DNA from 3 places in the Bradyrhizobium sp. DN3 genome. Region 2 is predicted to be linked to each of the others. Evidence: riboswitches for the same ligand, from Rfam matches in the RefSeq annotation. Region 2 holds a riboswitch; each other region holds the start of a gene.
The links. Region 2 has a riboswitch for cobalamin ahead of AAE027_RS20690 (energy-coupling factor ABC transporter permease). Riboswitches for the same ligand answer to the same signal wherever they lie in the genome.
Positions count from the first base shown of each region.

Region 1: it holds a riboswitch for cobalamin, as region 2 does, so the genes downstream of both, AAE027_RS32635 (TonB-dependent receptor) here and AAE027_RS20690 (energy-coupling factor ABC transporter permease) in region 2, are expected to answer to the same signal.
Region 3: it holds a riboswitch for cobalamin, as region 2 does, so the genes downstream of both, metE (5-methyltetrahydropteroyltriglutamate--homocysteine S-methyltransferase) here and AAE027_RS20690 (energy-coupling factor ABC transporter permease) in region 2, are expected to answer to the same signal.

Region 1 covers NZ_JAULLN010000030.1:162-5,758, reverse strand. Annotated here, with positions in the region: partial or broken gene AAE027_RS32655 (adenylate/guanylate cyclase domain-containing protein) at 1-1,205, shown strand, start outside; gene AAE027_RS32650 (hypothetical protein) at 1,328-1,504, shown strand; gene AAE027_RS32645 (hypothetical protein) at 1,657-1,866, shown strand; gene AAE027_RS32640 (hypothetical protein) at 2,018-2,275, shown strand; cobalamin riboswitch at 2,365-2,579, shown strand; partial or broken gene AAE027_RS32635 (TonB-dependent receptor) at 2,780-4,930, shown strand; gene AAE027_RS32630 (hypothetical protein) at 4,992-5,567, shown strand.
Region 2 covers NZ_JAULLN010000013.1:191,655-197,251, forward strand. Annotated here, with positions in the region: gene AAE027_RS20675 (histidine phosphatase family protein) at 1-142, shown strand, start outside; gene cobT (nicotinate-nucleotide--dimethylbenzimidazole phosphoribosyltransferase) at 149-1,201, opposite strand; gene cobF (precorrin-6A synthase (deacetylating)) at 1,212-1,961, opposite strand; gene AAE027_RS20690 (energy-coupling factor ABC transporter permease) at 2,008-2,685, opposite strand; cobalamin riboswitch at 2,723-2,942, opposite strand; gene cobA (uroporphyrinogen-III C-methyltransferase) at 2,988-3,719, opposite strand; gene AAE027_RS20700 (cobyrinic acid a,c-diamide synthase CobB) at 3,716-5,026, opposite strand; gene cobM (precorrin-4 C(11)-methyltransferase) at 5,026-5,597, opposite strand, start outside.
Region 3 covers NZ_JAULLN010000020.1:132,619-138,215, forward strand. Annotated here, with positions in the region: gene metE (5-methyltetrahydropteroyltriglutamate--homocysteine S-methyltransferase) at 1-1,174, opposite strand, end outside; cobalamin riboswitch at 1,277-1,479, opposite strand; gene AAE027_RS27300 (nodulate formation efficiency C protein) at 2,469-3,296, shown strand; gene AAE027_RS27305 (hypothetical protein) at 3,848-4,030, opposite strand; gene AAE027_RS27310 (thermonuclease family protein) at 5,052-5,597, shown strand, end outside.

The DNA.
Region 1 (5,597 bases), on a different contig from region 2:
TTCAATCAGAAGATCGATGCGATCCGCGCCGACATGCTGACGCAGGTTTTCTTCAGCACGTCGCAGGTGATCAGCCACCAGCACCAGGCGATCATCGTATCGGGCATCGTGACCTTGCTCGCAGCGATCGTTGGATTTGCCTTTGCGCTCCTGGTGAGTAGCGGCATCACGCGCCCGGTGCGGCTGCTGCTCGCCGGCACCCGCGAGGTCGAGGCGGGCCGGTTCGACAAGCCCATTACCGTCTCCACCCAGGATGAGATCGGCGAGCTTGCCGCGGCCTTCAACCGCATGATCGAGCAGCTCCGGCACAACGAGCGCATCCGTGAGACCTTCGGCCGCTACATCGACCCGAAGGTGGTGCAGGGCCTGATTGACCGGCCGGAGGTCGCCATCGACGGCCAGCGCCGGGTCATGACCATCATGTTCTGCGACATGAGCGGCTTCACCTCGATGAGCGAGGGCGTGACCCCGCGCGGTCTCGTCAAGGTGATGAACCACTATTTCACGGTGATGTCCGGCCCCATCCGCAGCAATCGCGGCATCATCGACAAATATATCGGCGATGCCATCATGTCTTATTGGGGCCCGCCCTTCATCGAGGAGGACGAGCAGGCGATGCTCGCCGGCCTTGCCGCCATCGAGATGGCCGATCAGGTGCCCGCGCTCCAGAAGCAGCTGCCGGATCTGCTCGGCATCCGCGCCATGCCGGCGCCGTGCGATCTGCGCATCGGCATCGCCACCGGCGAGGTCCTGACCGGCAGCATCGGCTCCGAGCTGATGATGAGCTTTACCGTGATGGGTGACGCCGTGAACCTCGCCTCGCGGCTGGAGGCCGCCAACAAGGCCTACGGCACCCGCATCCTGATCTCGCAAGCAACGGCGGATGCGATCGGCCACAGCTCGAACTGCGTGAGATCGATCGGCTCGCGGTCGCGGGGCAGCGCGCACCGCAAGCTGTTTTCGAGGTGATGGGCAGGGCCGGCGCACTCACCGATGCGCAAGCGCGCCTGCGCACGCTCTATGCCGAAGGTCTCGACGCCTATCGCGCCGGGCATTTCGACGATGCCCGCGCCGCGTTCAACGCCGCGCTCGAAGCGGTCCCCGGCGACGGTCCCTCGCGTACGCTGCTCGGCCGCATCGCGCAGTTCGAGGTCAACCCGCCGGACGTGGGTTGGGACGGCGCCTGGCGGCTGGAGCAAAAATAGCGGTGCCTGCCGTCCGGCGTCGCCGACCGGAAAAAACGATTCTACTCCATAACGATGTTCGCCGTGACCTATTTCCCGGGCTTAGGCTCGACGTCCCTGAGGCGTCAGATGGGGACACGCCGATGACACACCTTGAGGACAGGCTCGAACGGTTCGAGACGCTCTCCGCCGAGTGCGAGCTGATCGCCAAGCTCGCCACCGACAGCACCAAGCGCGAGTTCTATCTGAAGCTCGCCGAGCAGTACCGCCAGCTGGCAGTGGATATGCGGCAGGCGATCGCGACCAGCGCTGCTGCTTGAGGCCGACTGCAATCCGTTCTTAACATTTGGCGCGCATTCTCAGACGCATGCGGGCGTCGCTGATTGGCGATGGCTCGCGGTGGGAAGGCCGGGGCTCGTTGCGATGCAGCGCGCCTCGCGAGTGTCACTTGCCATGTTTGACGGGCAATCCCATGCGCCTCGTTGCAGTGATCATATTCGCGCTCATGACGGCGGCCTGCGATCAGGAGCAGGACATCACCGGCTCGACGTCGACCTGCCCGATGCGAAACTACAGCTACAATCCTCGCGACATGAACCAGTGCGTCAGCGCCTGCAAGTCATGCGATCACGGCACCACGGTCACCTGCACGACCTCCTGCACCCTCAAGGGGGCTCGCTGAGTTCTTGATGCGTGCGAAGGTCGGGAGCGACGCACCCAAAGTCGCTGACGACGCGCCAAAAGACAGGAGGCCGTCGGCGGTGCCCAGGCACCGGAACGATTCACTTGGATCAATCATTGAAGGAAGCGGGCAAGACGTGGAGTCCGATTGAATGGGTATGCTCGATCCCGGCCGGCTCCTGGTGTCGTGCTCGCATTGCGACGCTTGGCCGATGGCTGCCAACGTCAAACGTTCAAGCTGGTCGGCATTCCCGCGTGAGGTCCGTTTCGTGTGTTCGCGCTGCCGCCGCGAGGAGACAGCGATCGTCTCTGCCTCCGGCGAACTAACGCCGATCAAGCGCATCGATGTTCCGCCACGCGACGTCGCCGTCGCTTGGGCGCAGGCCCAGCGCCCGCGAGGGCGGACGTAGCTGCTGGGCCTCTGCTTGCGGGACGCACCGGTAGCGGCGAGTTGTCGCTGCCAGATGCAACCAGCCGATTGACTCCCGGGCTGCACGACTCGTAAAAGATCCACGACGGTTCTCCTCACGGAGATCAAAAGGGAACGTGGTGCGAGATTTTCCCAACGCTGGGATCTTCTCAATGCCATGGCTGCCCCCGCAACTGTAAGCGGCGAATCTCTCGTCCTATGCCACTGGGAATCTCGGTCCTGGGAAGGCGACGGAGAGGTCACGACCCGCGAGCCAGGAGACCTGCCGTCAGCCGTGGTCACACGCGAAGATGTCGGTCGGGGAGTACAGACATTAGCTTCACCGGAGCGATTGATCGCTCCGTCGTGAAACCTCGTTCGCTGTGACGTGCCACTGACGTCCTGCCGAGGTTTTATTCGCATGTCTTCCGTTTCCGCCGCCGTCCGGTGCCGTCGCACGGCCTGGCTGGCGTCCAGCTTCATCATTCCCGTTGTTGTCTTCAATATGAGGGGCGCCCGCGCCCAGACTGCCGCCGAGCAGTTGCCACCGGTCGAAGTGACCAGGCCCGACGATCAGAACCGCACGCGTGCCAGGGCGACCAGCGATGGCGACACGGGGAGGCGCCGGGCGATGCCGAACGGCGCGCCGACACGGACCGGCTCGTCCGGCTCTGGCGGCGAGGCGGCCAGCAACAATGGAGGCATCGTCGGCGCCGCCACGAGCGTCATCACGGCCGCCGACATCGCCCATGCGCCGTCGCAGACGCTTGCCGAGATCATCTCGACGCAAGTACCGGGCGCCCAGATCACGACGTTCTATGGCGGTCCGATCGGCGCCAAGACCAGTGTCGACCTGCGCGGCTTCGGCGCGTTCGCAACCGCCAACACGCTGGTGCTGGTCAACGGACGACGGCTGAACGACATCGACATGGCGCAGGTGGACCTTGCTACCATCCCGCTCAATTCCATCGAGCGTATCGAGATCACGCGCGGCAATTCCGGTGCGGTGCTCTATGGGGACAATGCGGTCGGCGGCGTCATCAACATCGCCACCAAGAACGGCGTCGGCGGACCGCCCATGGCCGCGCGCATCGAGGCCGGCTTCGGCTAGTTCAACACCAGGCTCGGCAACGTCTCGACATCGCTCAATTCCGGTCCGTGGTCGACCTCGTTTTACGGCAATACCGTCAAGACCGATGGCTATCGCGACAACAATCGCTATTCCCAGGAGAACGGTATCGGCAATCTGAACTACACGACGCCGGGGTTGACTGCTTTCCTGACCGTGACCAGCGACAATCAGGAACTGCGACTGCCGGGGGGCCGCACCGTCGATCCCTCGATCGGCCTCGACGAGCTCGCGACTAACCGGAAGGGGACCAGCACGCCCTTCAACTATGCTAACCAGCAAGGTATTGGCGCGACAGCGGGCTTCACAAAAACCCTGGTGAACGGCGTCGATCTCATCGTCGACGGCGGCATGCGCGACAAGAGGCAGCAGAGTGCATTCTTCTCCAGTCCGACGCCGGCGCCCGCCTTGTTCACCTCGACCTATGTCGAGGCCGATCTGACGACATGGTCGATCACGCCGCGGCTCAGCGTGAAGAGCCTTCTGTTCGGAATGCCGTCCCAGCTCTTGACCGGCATCGACTATTACGATGCGAGCTTTCAGCAGAACCGCGGCGCCGGCCAGGGTCTCGCCGCCTGGCACAATTACGACCTCAGGCAGCAGACCGTTGCGGGCTATTTTCAGCACACATTGGGTGTGACGCCCACGACCGACGTTTCCTATGGCGCGCGGGTGCAGACCATCAGTCTGTCGGCACGCGACAATTTTGATCCGACGGCTCCGTTCAACGCCGACATCGGCGCGCTCCCGCTCAGGAGCGACGAGACCCAATATGCGCTGCACCTCGGTGCCGAGCATCGCCTCAACGACATGGTCTCGCTGTTCGGCCGCGCCGCGCGGGCGTTTCGCACGCCTGACGTCGACGAGCGGGTGTCGTCGGGACCCTCATTCGACCCCTTCTTCAATCCGCTGCCGCAAACGTTCCAGCTCAAGACCCAGACCTCGCAGGATGTCGAGGCTGGGCTGCGTATCAAGGGAGGCGGTCTTCAGATGCAGAGCAGTCTCTATCTGATGGACCTCGCTAACGAGATCCATTTCAATCCAATCCTGTTCTACAACACCAATCTCGATCCGACCCGCCGTTTCGGCTCGGAGACCAGTGTCTCCTATCGCGTCAATGACGCTCTGCTCTTGCGCGCCGGCACGGCTTATACGAGGGCTGTCTTCCGCGAAGGCGTCTGGGCCGGCAATGACGTGCCGCTGGTCTCGCGCTACACCGCGAGTGCGGGTGTCACCTGGAACATCTGGCAGAACTATGTCGTGCTCGATGCCACCGCGCGGTTCTGGAGCGAGCGTCGCATGGACAACGACCAGGCCGGAACTCAGAAGCCGATTCCTGCCAATGGCACGATCGACTTCAAGCTCAGTGGTCGATATGAGCGGTACTTCTGGTCGCTCAGCGTCAACAATTTGCTGAACGCGCTCTACTACGACTATGCAGTCGCAAGCACCTTTACCGACGGTCGCTTCAGCGCCTATCCGCTGCCCGGCCGCAGCTATCTGCTCAAGGCCGGCGCCACGTTCTGACGTCGATGGGGCTGTCACACGTCCCCAAATGGTCTAGAATTCGAATAGAAGGAGATCACTTATGGCTCTCAGCATCCAGCCGTCTCACGCCGATCGCCTGCTGCTTCATCCGGTGACGCCGCGCCTTGCGCCGATGTTCTGCTTTGCGCTGCTGACGGCGTCATGCGCGCTCGCAAGCTTCGCGCTCGCCTGTGCAACACCGTTCGCGGCCTTTGCCGTCGTCGCGGCGGCGATGCTGCCGCTACGCCCGGCGCTGCTCGTCGTCACCGGCTCCTGGCTCGTCAACCAGACCATCGGCTTCGGCGCGCTGCATTATCCCGTCGACGGCAGCACCGTCGCCTGGGGTTTTGCGATCGGCGCGGCCGCGCTGCTGTCGACCGCCATTTCGTCCGCGGTGCTGCGTATGCTGCCGCAGGGCCGCACGCCGCTGGCCGTCACGCTCGTCGCCGCCTATGCGGCCTATGAGCTCGCGCTGCTCGCCGCGACGCCGTTCCTGGGCGGAGAGGGAGCCTTCACCGCAGTCATCGTGACGTGCCTTGGGCTGACCAGTGCCGCCTGGCTCGTCGGTCTCGTCGCCGCCTGCGAGATCGTCCGTCTGCTCGATCCGTTCGGGCGCAAGGGAGCGATGTCGGCCTGAGCGCCGCTGCGTTCGACGTGGCGCCATCCG
Region 2 (5,597 bases):
GATCCGCGCTGCGCTCTGCATCGCGCTGGATCTGACACCGCACGCCGCCTTGCGCTTCGTGATCGATCCGCTGTCGCTCACCCGGATCGACCGGCTCGCCACCGGGTGGCGCGTCGTTTCCGTCAATCAGCGATTGGCCTGAGCCGGGTCAGGCCGGGCGATCCGGTACATTGGCCTGCGCAAACGTCGCCATGCCGTTGTGGAGCGCGCAAGCCGACCGCACCAGCGGCAGCGCGATCGCGGCGCCCGATCCCTCCCCAAGCCTGAGATCGAGGCTGATCAGCGGCTGCACGTTCAGCGCACGCAGCACCAGCCGATGCCCCTGCTCTGCCGATTGATGCGACGGCAGCAGGAACGGCCGGCACGACGGGTTGATCCGCACCGCCGCCAGCGCCGCCACCGACACGATGAAGCCGTCGATCAATACAGGGATGCGGCGTTGCGCAGCTGCAATGATCGCGCCTGAGATCGCCGCGATCTCGAGACCGCCGACGGCGCACAGGATGCTTTCGGGCGAAGCCCTCGCAATGCCATGGCGCGCAATCGCGGCATCGATCACCCGCGCCTTGTGCGCGCGTCCGGCCGCATCGATGCCGGTGCCGCTGCCGGCGATCTCCTCGGCGCTGATGCCGAGCAGGCTCGCCGCGATCGCCGCCGAGGTCGTGGTATTGCCGATGCCCATCTCGCCGAAAATCAGCAGATCGGGCTGATTGGCTGCTGCGCGCGCAACCGCGCGCTGACCGGCCTCAAACGCGAATGCCAGTTCCGCAGGTTCGAGCGCAGCTTCCACGCTGAAGTCGCGCGTCCCAGAGCGCGGCTTGTCGGTGACGATTCCCGCCATCTCCTCCTGCGCCAACGTGCCGGCGTCGACCACCTCCAGGCTGGAGCCAAGCTCGCGCGCCAGCACCGAGATCGCGGCGCCGCCGGAGGCAAAATTCGCCATCATCGCAATCGTCACGGCTTGCGGATAGGCCGACACGCCCTGCGCGACGATGCCGTGATCACCGGCGAAGACGATGATCGGCACGCGCGCGGCACGAGGAGATTCCGTCGCTTGCAGGCCCGCAAGCTCGATCGCGAGCTGCTCGAGCCGGCCGAGCGCGCCGGTCGGCTTTGTCAGTTGCGCCTGACGCGCGATGGCTGCCTCGCGATGATGCGCGGAGATCTCGGGACACTGTTGGTAGACCCATTCGGGGAGCATGCTGCCTCGCTTAACGCGTGCGCTTGAGAATGTAGCTGTCCATGATCCAGCCATGCCGCTCGCGCGCCTCCTGCCGCAACGCGACGATGCGCGGACCGACCTCAGCCAGCGCGCCGGACATGACGATCTGATCGGGCATGCCGAGATAGGCGCCCCACCAGATCTGAAGCCCGGCGGGATCGAGCGACTGGAACGCCGTGCCGCCGTCGAGCATCACCACCACGGTATCGGTGCCCTGCGGCCAGCCGCCTTCGCGCAAGCGCCGCCCCGTCGTGACCAGGAACGGCTCGCCGATGTCGTTGAGCGGCAGCGCATGCGCCGCGCACAGCGCCTGGATCGAGGTGATGCCAGGCACGACCTCGATATCAGGCAAGGGATCGAGCCGCCGCGCAATGCGCAGCGAGGAGTCGTAGAGCGAAGGATCGCCCCAGATCAGCAGCGCAACCTTGCCCTCGCCGGCGAGATGATTTGCGATCGTTTGCGACCAGGTCGCGGCCACCGCATCGTGCCAATCGTCCACGCCCTTGCGGTAGTCCGCCTCAGTCGCGTCACGCACCGGCAAGTCGAACTCGGCGATGCGCGTGCTCTCGCTGGTGAGCACGTCCGCGCAGATCGTCCGCCGCAGATCCGCAAGATCGGATTTCGCCGTCCCCTTGCGCGGGATCAGGACGAGATCGGCGGCGTTGATGGCTTGGATCGCGGCGCGCGTGAGCTGCCCGGGATCGCCGCAACCGATGCCTATCAGGGAAAGCGTGAGCATCGCGAGCGCGAAGGGCGGCCGCGCCGGCCGCCCGTTCGCTTGTCTCTTAAGCGGCGTTATGCAGGCGCGGCGTGACGAGGCCGGGCGCGGTGACGCCACGCAGCCATTTCGCCAGCGCCAGCACGGCGAGATCGGCGAGCGGCTCGATCACGATGACCAGCGCATAGGATGCTGCAAACGTCGCGATATTGGCGAGATTGGTCGCGCCGAAGCCGGAGCCATACAGCGCCCAGAACGCCACCCAGGCGACGATGCCGGACTGATAGGCGGTCGAGAGCGCCAGCGCCTGGCGGTATTGCAGATCGACGTAAGCCGTGTTGCGCGGAATGATCCGCGTCGCCAGCGCCTGGATCGCAAACAGCGGCACCAGAAGCGTGGTGACGTTCATGCCATATTGCGGCAGGTCGGTCGGCACGAAGAAGACGCCCTGGAGCAGCAAGCCGAACGCAAGGCCGAAGGCGGCGGGCGCAGCACCGAACAGCAGGAACAAGGTCGAGCCGAGGATGAAGTGCACCTCAGAGACGCCGACCGGGAAGTGCGGCAGCACCTGGAAGAAAGTGAAGACGAGGCCGGTGGTGGCGAGCGTGCGCGTCGCGAACGAGCCGATGCCCTGCTCGCGCACGGTCTCGACCGCGAGTTTCAAGGCAACGCCGCCTGCGGCGATGCCGGTTGCGTAACTCAACACGAGCTTGGCGCCCGTCACGATCCCTGGTTCGATATGCATGGTTCAGATCCTTCCTGCCGTCACACCCGACGGCCTTGGCCTCAAATCGTGCAGGGCCGGTCTCCTGGCTCGCGGTTCACTGGGGTTCTCCGGCCTTCCCGAGCCTTGCGGCCCAGTGGCTGATCGGAGCCCCTCACCGCTTACAGTCGCGGGGGCGGCTGGGGTTTTGAGCGCCGCAATTGGGTCCGCCCATCCCCATTCCCGATTATGCTCCGGCGCTTTGCGCCGCGTCGAGCACCATGCCTCTCCTGTGTGCCCCTTTCGCGAGCCGGGCGTCAAGTGGCGAAGGGCGACGGCGGCCATCATGACGGATCGTCTCCCGCTAGGGCCCCGAACAGGATGACGGCGGCCGTCGAGGCGGCGCCGCCCCGCGCAAGCTGCTCGGCGAGCTCGGCAATCGTGGTGCGGACCAGCCGCTCGTCGGAACGGCCGAGTGATTCCGCAAACAGCGCCGGCGTATCTGCGGCGAGGCCATGGTCGATCAATTTTGCGGCAAGCGCCGGAAAGGTGCGCCGACCCATATAGACCACGGTGGTTGCCTCGGGATCTGCGAGCGCTGCCCAATTCAGGTTTGGCGGCAGTTCGCCTGTGACGTCGGCACCGGTCACGAACTGCACCCGCCGCGAGGTGTGGCGCCGGGTCAGGGGGATGCCGGCTTGCGCGGCAGCAACGCAGGCGGAGGTGACGCCGGGAATGATCTCGTAGCCGATGCCGGCCTCGCGCAGCGTCTCCAGCTCCTCCTCGAGCCGGCCGAAAATGCCGGCGTCGCCCGACTTCAGCCGCACCACCCGCGCGCCGGTTGCGGCATAATCGACGAGCAGGCGGTTGACATGGTGCTGCTTGGTCGAGGGCCGCCCTGCCCGTTTCCCCACCGCGACGAGGTTGGCGCCGGGACGAGCGAGATCGAGGATCGCGCCGGAGGCAAGATCGTCATAGAGCACGACGTCGGCCTCGCGCAGCCGCGCAGTCCCCTTCACCGTGAGGAGTTCTGGATCGCCGGGGCCGGCGGAGACGAAAGAAACAAAACCGCTCACCGGTCCTCCGCGATCAGATGGAAGAACGTGCCGGTAGCTTGGCCGCGCCGCGAGCCGGTCTCGGCAATGACCGTGCCGGTTGCATCGTGAACCACGGCCAGCGGCGTGTCGGGCTGGGCGATGATCGTCGAATAATGGAACTCGTGGCCGCGCAGGCGTGCGCCGACCTGATGCCCCGGCATCGGTGCGGCCAGTTCGGCGAGACGATAGCCGAGATGCATGCGGCGCTTGGCAAAGCTGGTCTCCAGGCCGAGCAACCCCGCCATCTCATGGCGCACGCCGTCGGCGTCGGTCAAAGCGATTCCCAACACCATATAGCCTCCGCATTCGCCGTGCACCGGGCGCGTTTCGGCAAAGGTGCGCAAGCCGCTGCGAAAGCGTGCACTAGCCGCAATCTTGCCGGCATGAAGCTCGGGATAGCCGCCGGGCAGCCAGCAGACATCGGCGCTTGCGTCAGGCGCTTCATCGGCCAACGGCGAGAATGTCGAGATCTCGGCGCCGGCCGCGCGCCAAGCTTCCAGCATATGCGGATAGACGAAAGAGAACGCCGCATCGCGGGCCAGCGCGATGCGTTGGCCAGGCGGCGTCACGTTCAGGCCGCTCGCCGCGGGTTGCGGCGACCAGCTGGCTGCCGCTCGCAGCACCCCCTCGAGATCAACATGCTCGGCAACGAAGCGCGCGGCCTCGTCGATCAGCTTGCCGATCTCGGCCTGCTCCTCGGCCTGCACCAGGCCGAGATGGCGCTTCGGCAGGCTGATCTCGGCATGGCGCGGCAGCGCGCCGAACACGGCGATGCCGGCATCGTTCAGCGCGCGCCGCACGAGATCTTCGTGGCGCGGGCTGGCGACACGATTGAGCACGACGCCGGCAAGATGCACCCCGGCGCGATAGTCACGAAGACCCGCGGCGATCGCCGCCGCGGTCTGCGCTTGGCCAGAGGGATCGATCACCAGCAGCACCGGCCAGCCCAGCATCTCCGCGATGTCGGCGGTCGCACCGGTGCCGGAGGCGCCGCGTGCGGCAACACCATCGAACAGGCCCATCGAACCCTCGGCGAGCACGACATCGGCATTCGCGCCGCGGCTGACGAGATGCGCGATTGCTGCGCTGTCCATCGCCCAGCTATCGATATTGACGGAGGCGCGTCCCGTGGCGGCGGCGTGGAAGGCGGGATCGATGTAGTCGGGCCCGCTCTTGAAGCACTGCACGTTCAATCCGCGATTGCGCCAGGCGCGCGCGAGCGCCAGCGTCAGCGTGGTCTTGCCGACGCCGGAGGCAGGTGCGGAGATGACGAGGCTTGCCGCCATCACGACGCCTCCGGAAAGCGCGGCTCGGCGCCGACCGGCCGATAGCGGCGGTCGTAATCGGCGGCATAGAGGCGGCTCTCGTCAAAATCCGCGGCGCCAAGCGTCCTGCCGACCAGGATCAGCGCGGTCCGCTCCATCTCGCTGCCCACAGCCGCATCGAGCGTGCCGAGCGTCGCGCGCACGATGCGCTGGTCCGGCCAGCTCGCGCGCCAGACGATGGCGACCGGACAGTCCGCGCCGTAATGGGGCGACAGCTCGGCAACGACCTTGTCGAGCAGATGGATCGACAGGTGGATCGCGAGCACCGCGCCGGTCGCGGCGAACGCCGCAAGCTTCTCGCCCTCAGGCATCGCGCTGGCCCGGCCCGGGGTGCGCGTCAGCACCACGGTCTGGGCGAGACCAGGTAGCGTCAACTCGGTCTCCAATGCGGCAGCAGCAGCCGAGAAGGACGGAACGCCCGGCGTCACCGAATAGGGAATGCCGAGCGCGCGCAGGCGGCGGAGCTGCTCGCCCATCGCCGACCAGATCGAGAGATCGCCGGAATGCAGCCGCGCGACATCCTTGCCGTCCG
Region 3 (5,597 bases), on a different contig from region 2:
CTGGCGCAACATTTTGGTCGCCCGCGAGTGCACGCGCCAGGATCGCAAGCTCGCGCATCTTCTGAACCGAGAAAGCAAGCCAGCTCTTGACGTCGGAAGCGAGACCGGTCTCGAGTTCAACATCGACCGGCACATGAAGCAGCGAACAGGATGGGGCGATCTGTACACGATCCTTGCCGAGCTTCGCAATCGCGGGTTCTAGCCGCTGGCGGAGCGACGACAAATTCGACCGCCATACATTCCGGCCGTCGACGACACCGAGCGACATGACGAGATCACTTCGTGCGCCGGCAATGATCTGATCCAATAACTGTGGCGCTCGAACCAGATCGAGGTGCAATCCGGCAATTGGCAGCCTCAAGGCGGTGTCTAGATTGTCGCCGAGGTCGCCGAAATAGCTGGCAACCATGATCTTGATGGCCGGGCCCTCCTTGGCGAGCCGGTCATAGGCATGTAGCAAAGATTTTCGCGACCCCTCATCCAGATCAAGAACCAGGCAGGGCTCGTCGAACTGAACCCAATTTGCCCCGCGTTTGGCCAATTCCTGCAGAACCTCGATATAGGCCGGTATCAGATCATCCAGTAGTGAGAGTGGCAGGAACGCAGGATCGGCACTCTTGCCGAGCTTCAAGAATGTAACCGGCCCGATCAGGACAGGGCGGGTCTGGAAGCCAAGGGCCTTGGCTTCCTCATACTCCTCGATCGGCTTTCGAGAGCGCAATCTGAAAGTCTGTCCCCTGTGAAACTCGGGGACCATGTAGTGGTAGTTGGTATCGAACCACTTGGTCATCTCCTGCGCGGGTGCGCCAAATCCGCGCGGTCCGTGACCGCAACTCGCACCCTGGTCGTCGCATTGTGAACCGCGGGCCATGGCGAAGTACGTCTTGAGCGAAACGGATTCGGTTTTCGAGGCGTAGATCTCCGGGATGGCGCCAACCATGACACTTGTGTCGAGCACCTGGTCATACAGCGAGAAATCGTTCGATGGAATGACCGTGACGCCGATAGATTTCTGACGAGCCCAGTTCGCGGCACGCAGGCCAGCTGCGTCCTCGAGCAACTGCTGTTCGCTGCTTTTTCCGGCCCAGTAGCTTTCTAGAGCGAGTTTGAGCTCGCGCCTGGGACCGATGCGTGGCGTTCCGAGCGTGGCAACCGGAAGAGAGAGAAGAGACATAGCGTTAACCCATGTTGGGGGCAAAGGCCATGGCGGACGCAGGCAGGGGAAGTCGCGCAGTGCGACGGCTGCTTGGCGCACCACCGGGACACCCCGCCCGTGGACGAATATATTGTCGGGGCAGGTCTCCTGGCTCGCGGGTCATCGCTGCTGTCCGGCCTTCCCGAAGCCGCGCAGGCTTCAGTGACATCGTTGGACAGCGGCTCGCCGCTCACAGTTGCGGGGGCAGCGCCGGCATGTTCACCGGCTTCCCTCTTAGCTCCGGATCAAATGGAAACCGGAGAACCTCGACGACTTGGATTATCGGCAAGAGAACTCTTCCGTCAACCTCTCAGATTTGTCTCAAGCTAAATGCTGCGACATCTGCTACGCGAATGGCCGTGCATCTCTATCGTTGAGACGATGTAGAAGCGCTCTCCAATCAGCGATATCGGAATGACCATCGGAGCTGCCCGCGGCCCGCACGCCAGATAGGTGGAAGGGACAAATGCGGCTTGCGCGGTCGGGACTGCGGCCTCGAGCAGAACGCATTTGATGCAAGCCCCGGCTTCCCAGCGGTTCTTCGAGCACGTCCGCCATCCAGCCGCCTTCTCGACCAACAGGATCCGGGTTGAGTAGGCCCAAGACACCTGGCGAAGCCAGCAACATACCCGGCGAGCACGTTGATTTGCGGTGCCAGCCCGACTCCAAATGCTCGGCGGTGAAGATCGGCTTCGCGTCGTTAGCCATCGAGTGCAAAGCGCAGTTGGCTGAGGCTGCTCTCGAATTCCGGAGCCGAAAGGAGGCGCCAAACGCGCCATGGCCCCTTGGCCGCAAGTGCCCAAAGGCATGGCAGAGATCGAAAGCCCACATTCCGGCAACGATACCGAACCAAACGGTTCAATGGCGGCACACGTGCTCCCAATTCTCATCAGGAACTTGGCACCGAGGCGTTCCGCTGCGCCGTCGAATACCCGCTGCGTGCGAGGATGCATAAGCCGCGATGGATAGGCTGAATGGAACCATCGAAACGTGCGCAAGTCGGAAAGTCGACAAAGAGGACACAAAACCGGTGCGAATTGCCGTCTATTACGTGGCACGAAGAATGCAAGTCCTCGGCATGCCCAGTCTCCTCCTGCTGGGCATGTCCAGCACAGCAAATTGAGGCTGTCGCTGGCAACTGAAGTTAGCGGCGCGCGACATAGAGGGGAGCGCATGCTCGCGCGGGACCGGCGGTCGCCCCGTTGCGTCGCCGCTAACTTCTTGCGCTCGCGCATAACAGGTTGAAGGTTACCCGCTTTGGAACGACGTGTGGATGAATAGGCCGACGGTTATGAAGAAAATGTCTGGAAGACGCGCGCTATGGTTTTGTCTCGGTCGATTCCTGATCTGCCTGGCCGGGCTGGCTGCGACGAGCAACATTGTTCGCGCCAACGACAGCGCGCCTGTCGAAAGAGTCAAGTCAACGTGGCGAGCGCAAGACGGTGAGACAATAGAACAAATTCTCTCCAACGTCTCGAAGGTGGCACACTTCGTCCCTCGAATGTGGGGCGTCGCTGAAGGAGCTGACCAAAATGAATATGTTTTCATTTCGTGGACCAGGCACCGGGACAATAAATCAGACGAACAGTACGTTATCGCTTGGAAGATCGCGCTCGACGGGACGATTGAACTTGCGTCGACCTATGCAAAGCCGATGGAATTGGGCTGGCGCGCCCTGGCGCTCTCGTTGATCGCCCGTGAAGTCGAGGCTGGCGAAAGGGACGCAAATCTTCGCTTTCTGCATGACCCGGCCAACTTCAACTTTGTGACGACCAAGCAAGGCCAGCTCGGCAATCTTCTGCGGCAGGGCCGCTGCACTATCGTTGAACCTGTTGGAGTGGACTACTTGCCGAAGCAGATTGACAAGCCGACCGAGAAAGGTGATCTGTGGCGCGTTCTGCTTGTGGTAAACTGTGATATCCTAGGGCCCCGTTTTTTTACCCACAACGGCATCATCACTTTCGAGAAGAGCGAAGGACAAGATTGGGAGCCGCAATCCCCTTTTGCCGAGCGTATCGCGGCCTATCCTCCTGGCTCCTGGTTCACTCGCATGGAGCCAAAGGAACGGGGAGAGTTAAAGGGGCGGGAAACGTCTCGGTAAATGGTCGCACAGGGCAAGATCGCGCCGCAGCTCCTTTAGCGCCGAACGCCTCAGAGCAACTGCAAGACATATCAGCTCTAAAGTCGCGGTGTTTACGCCTTCGCAACAGTCGCGAGCCTTTCCCGCAGCCTTCAGCCCGTCATCGGAAAAGTCGGGCAGCACGATTTGGCTCGACTCTCTCGAGCTCAGCGGCGCGTGCCAGCTTGCGAGAACTGGTTTGACTCCGGCGCACCCCACGCAGTGAGAGGACACCAATCTGCGAGGGAACCCAGCTCTCCATGCCATTCTTCACGGGACCGGGTCTCGGGCCCAAGCCCGATCCGGCGTGCGCGCCGCGCATCGCGCGACTGACTGGCACCCGCAAGAGCGTGAACATGCCGACGCCGAGGCGGCACGCGGGATCGAATGCTGCGACGACACCGATGAAGACGGCAACGGGGACGTGTTAGCGACGCCGGCATACCCCCTGAGCGCCGGCCCTTTTCCGAGCGCCCCCGGCGAGGAGCCCAGGAGCCGTGCGCGAGGCATCGAGGAGCGAACTTGGGTCAGCGCTAGATTTCCTCGCGCGCATTCGTCTGCGCGTCATAGATCCGGATTTGAAGCATCGGAAAACGCTTCTTTAGTTCTGCTCCACCTGCCCTAGCGCCGTCTCTGGTTGCGAATTCGGCTCTGAGCCGGCCATCCACTTCAAGTGCGTAAGAAGAGACCGGCAATTCACGGGTGGCTGCAACCATTTCATTCCCATTGTGCAGTGAGGTGGTTGAGAATGATGCGTAGCTTGAGTCGGCCAAACCGCACCAGAGCTACCTGCCCGAGTGCGGTGATGGGCCAACGCATGTTGTGGATTGATGCCTCGCACTGAATGGCATCACGATGGCCACTCGCGATCGCCCGACCAGACGGACGACTTACCGCTTGCCCGGTGCGTATACGACAAAGCCACGGCTCGACATGGTTGCCCTTTCAAATTCCCTGGCGCAAACGCACGCCCTCATGCCGGGCTTGGTGGGTAAACCTCCACTTGTGACCGCGGGGAGGCGTACTACGAAAGAGCGGCCGCCCGTCGCGCCGCCTGGGTTATGAACAATCCGGTCCTTGTTACGAACGGGGCGGCTGCACCACGAACGATTATGGTGCAGCGCGGAGCTGCGAAAAGCCACAATGCGATTGGCATCAACGACCATCCCGGCTGGCTCTACGAAAGAGGGCTCCGGGTTTTGCGCGGTCTGCGCAAACGATACCCATTCAGTTACGCAGCGAGCGTTGAGCTGAACTCCGTGGCGACTTTGTCCAAATCTCAGAGGAAGCGAGACCAGATTTCTTTCGAACATCGGTCTTTTCGTGACAAGAATTTACGGCGAAATGTCATCCTCCTCGTCGAAACCGTCGGCAGCCTTCTGTCTGCCGATGGAGGTTGGCACGAAGTATAGCAAGGTTGCTCCCCACGCCTGACTTCCACTCGACTGCCAAAATTCACAGGCGCCTTTTTGTTCAAGCGCGGGAGAAACAGCGTTCCAGAGAGACGGGCGAGGCTCGACGGATACCGCGACACGCACACCGGAAGAAATCGCTTGAACCTCACGCAGCGTCAGGTCGTAGGTTCGAAATCACGACCAAGCTTTCATAAAGCACACGTCAAACGATGCGGGCCCAATAACGGACATGATGCGTCCAGCAGTCGAATGTGGCGGCACCGGATCGTGCGTGAACATAGATCAAGAGCTAAAGGTTATTGTCGGGATGAAACACCGCGTAATGATGGTCGCATTGCTCGCTCTCATCACATCTCCGGTCTGCGCGGCGACACTCAGCGGTGCTCCGCGCATCGTCGACGGCAATACGATCGAGATCGAGCAAACCAAGATTCGGCTCTCAGGCATCGAAGCTCCTGAGACTGATCAGATTTGCCTCGACGCCCACGGCCGCAAATGGGCTTGCGGCGTAGCCGCTCGCGACGAGCTTATCAAGCATTCGAACGGACGAACGTGGGATTGTCATACCACAGGAGTTGATGAGTACAGGAGGTCACTCGGCAGTTGCTTCATCGAAGGCGAGGATGTGAACGCCTGGATGGTACGCTCGGGCTGGGCACTGTCGTCGGGTCCATCTGACCATTCCTACGCTATCTATGAGTTGGTGGCGAGCACAGGCTATGCGGGGCTGTGGTCGGGGGCGTTCATCGCGCCTTGGGACTGGCGTCGCCGCAACAAGAGGACGATCATCGTCGGCGCGAGCTCGGTTCCGATCGACGCTCAGGAACTCCTGCTCGGATCCGCTCTGCTATCGGACCCGCCCTCGCCC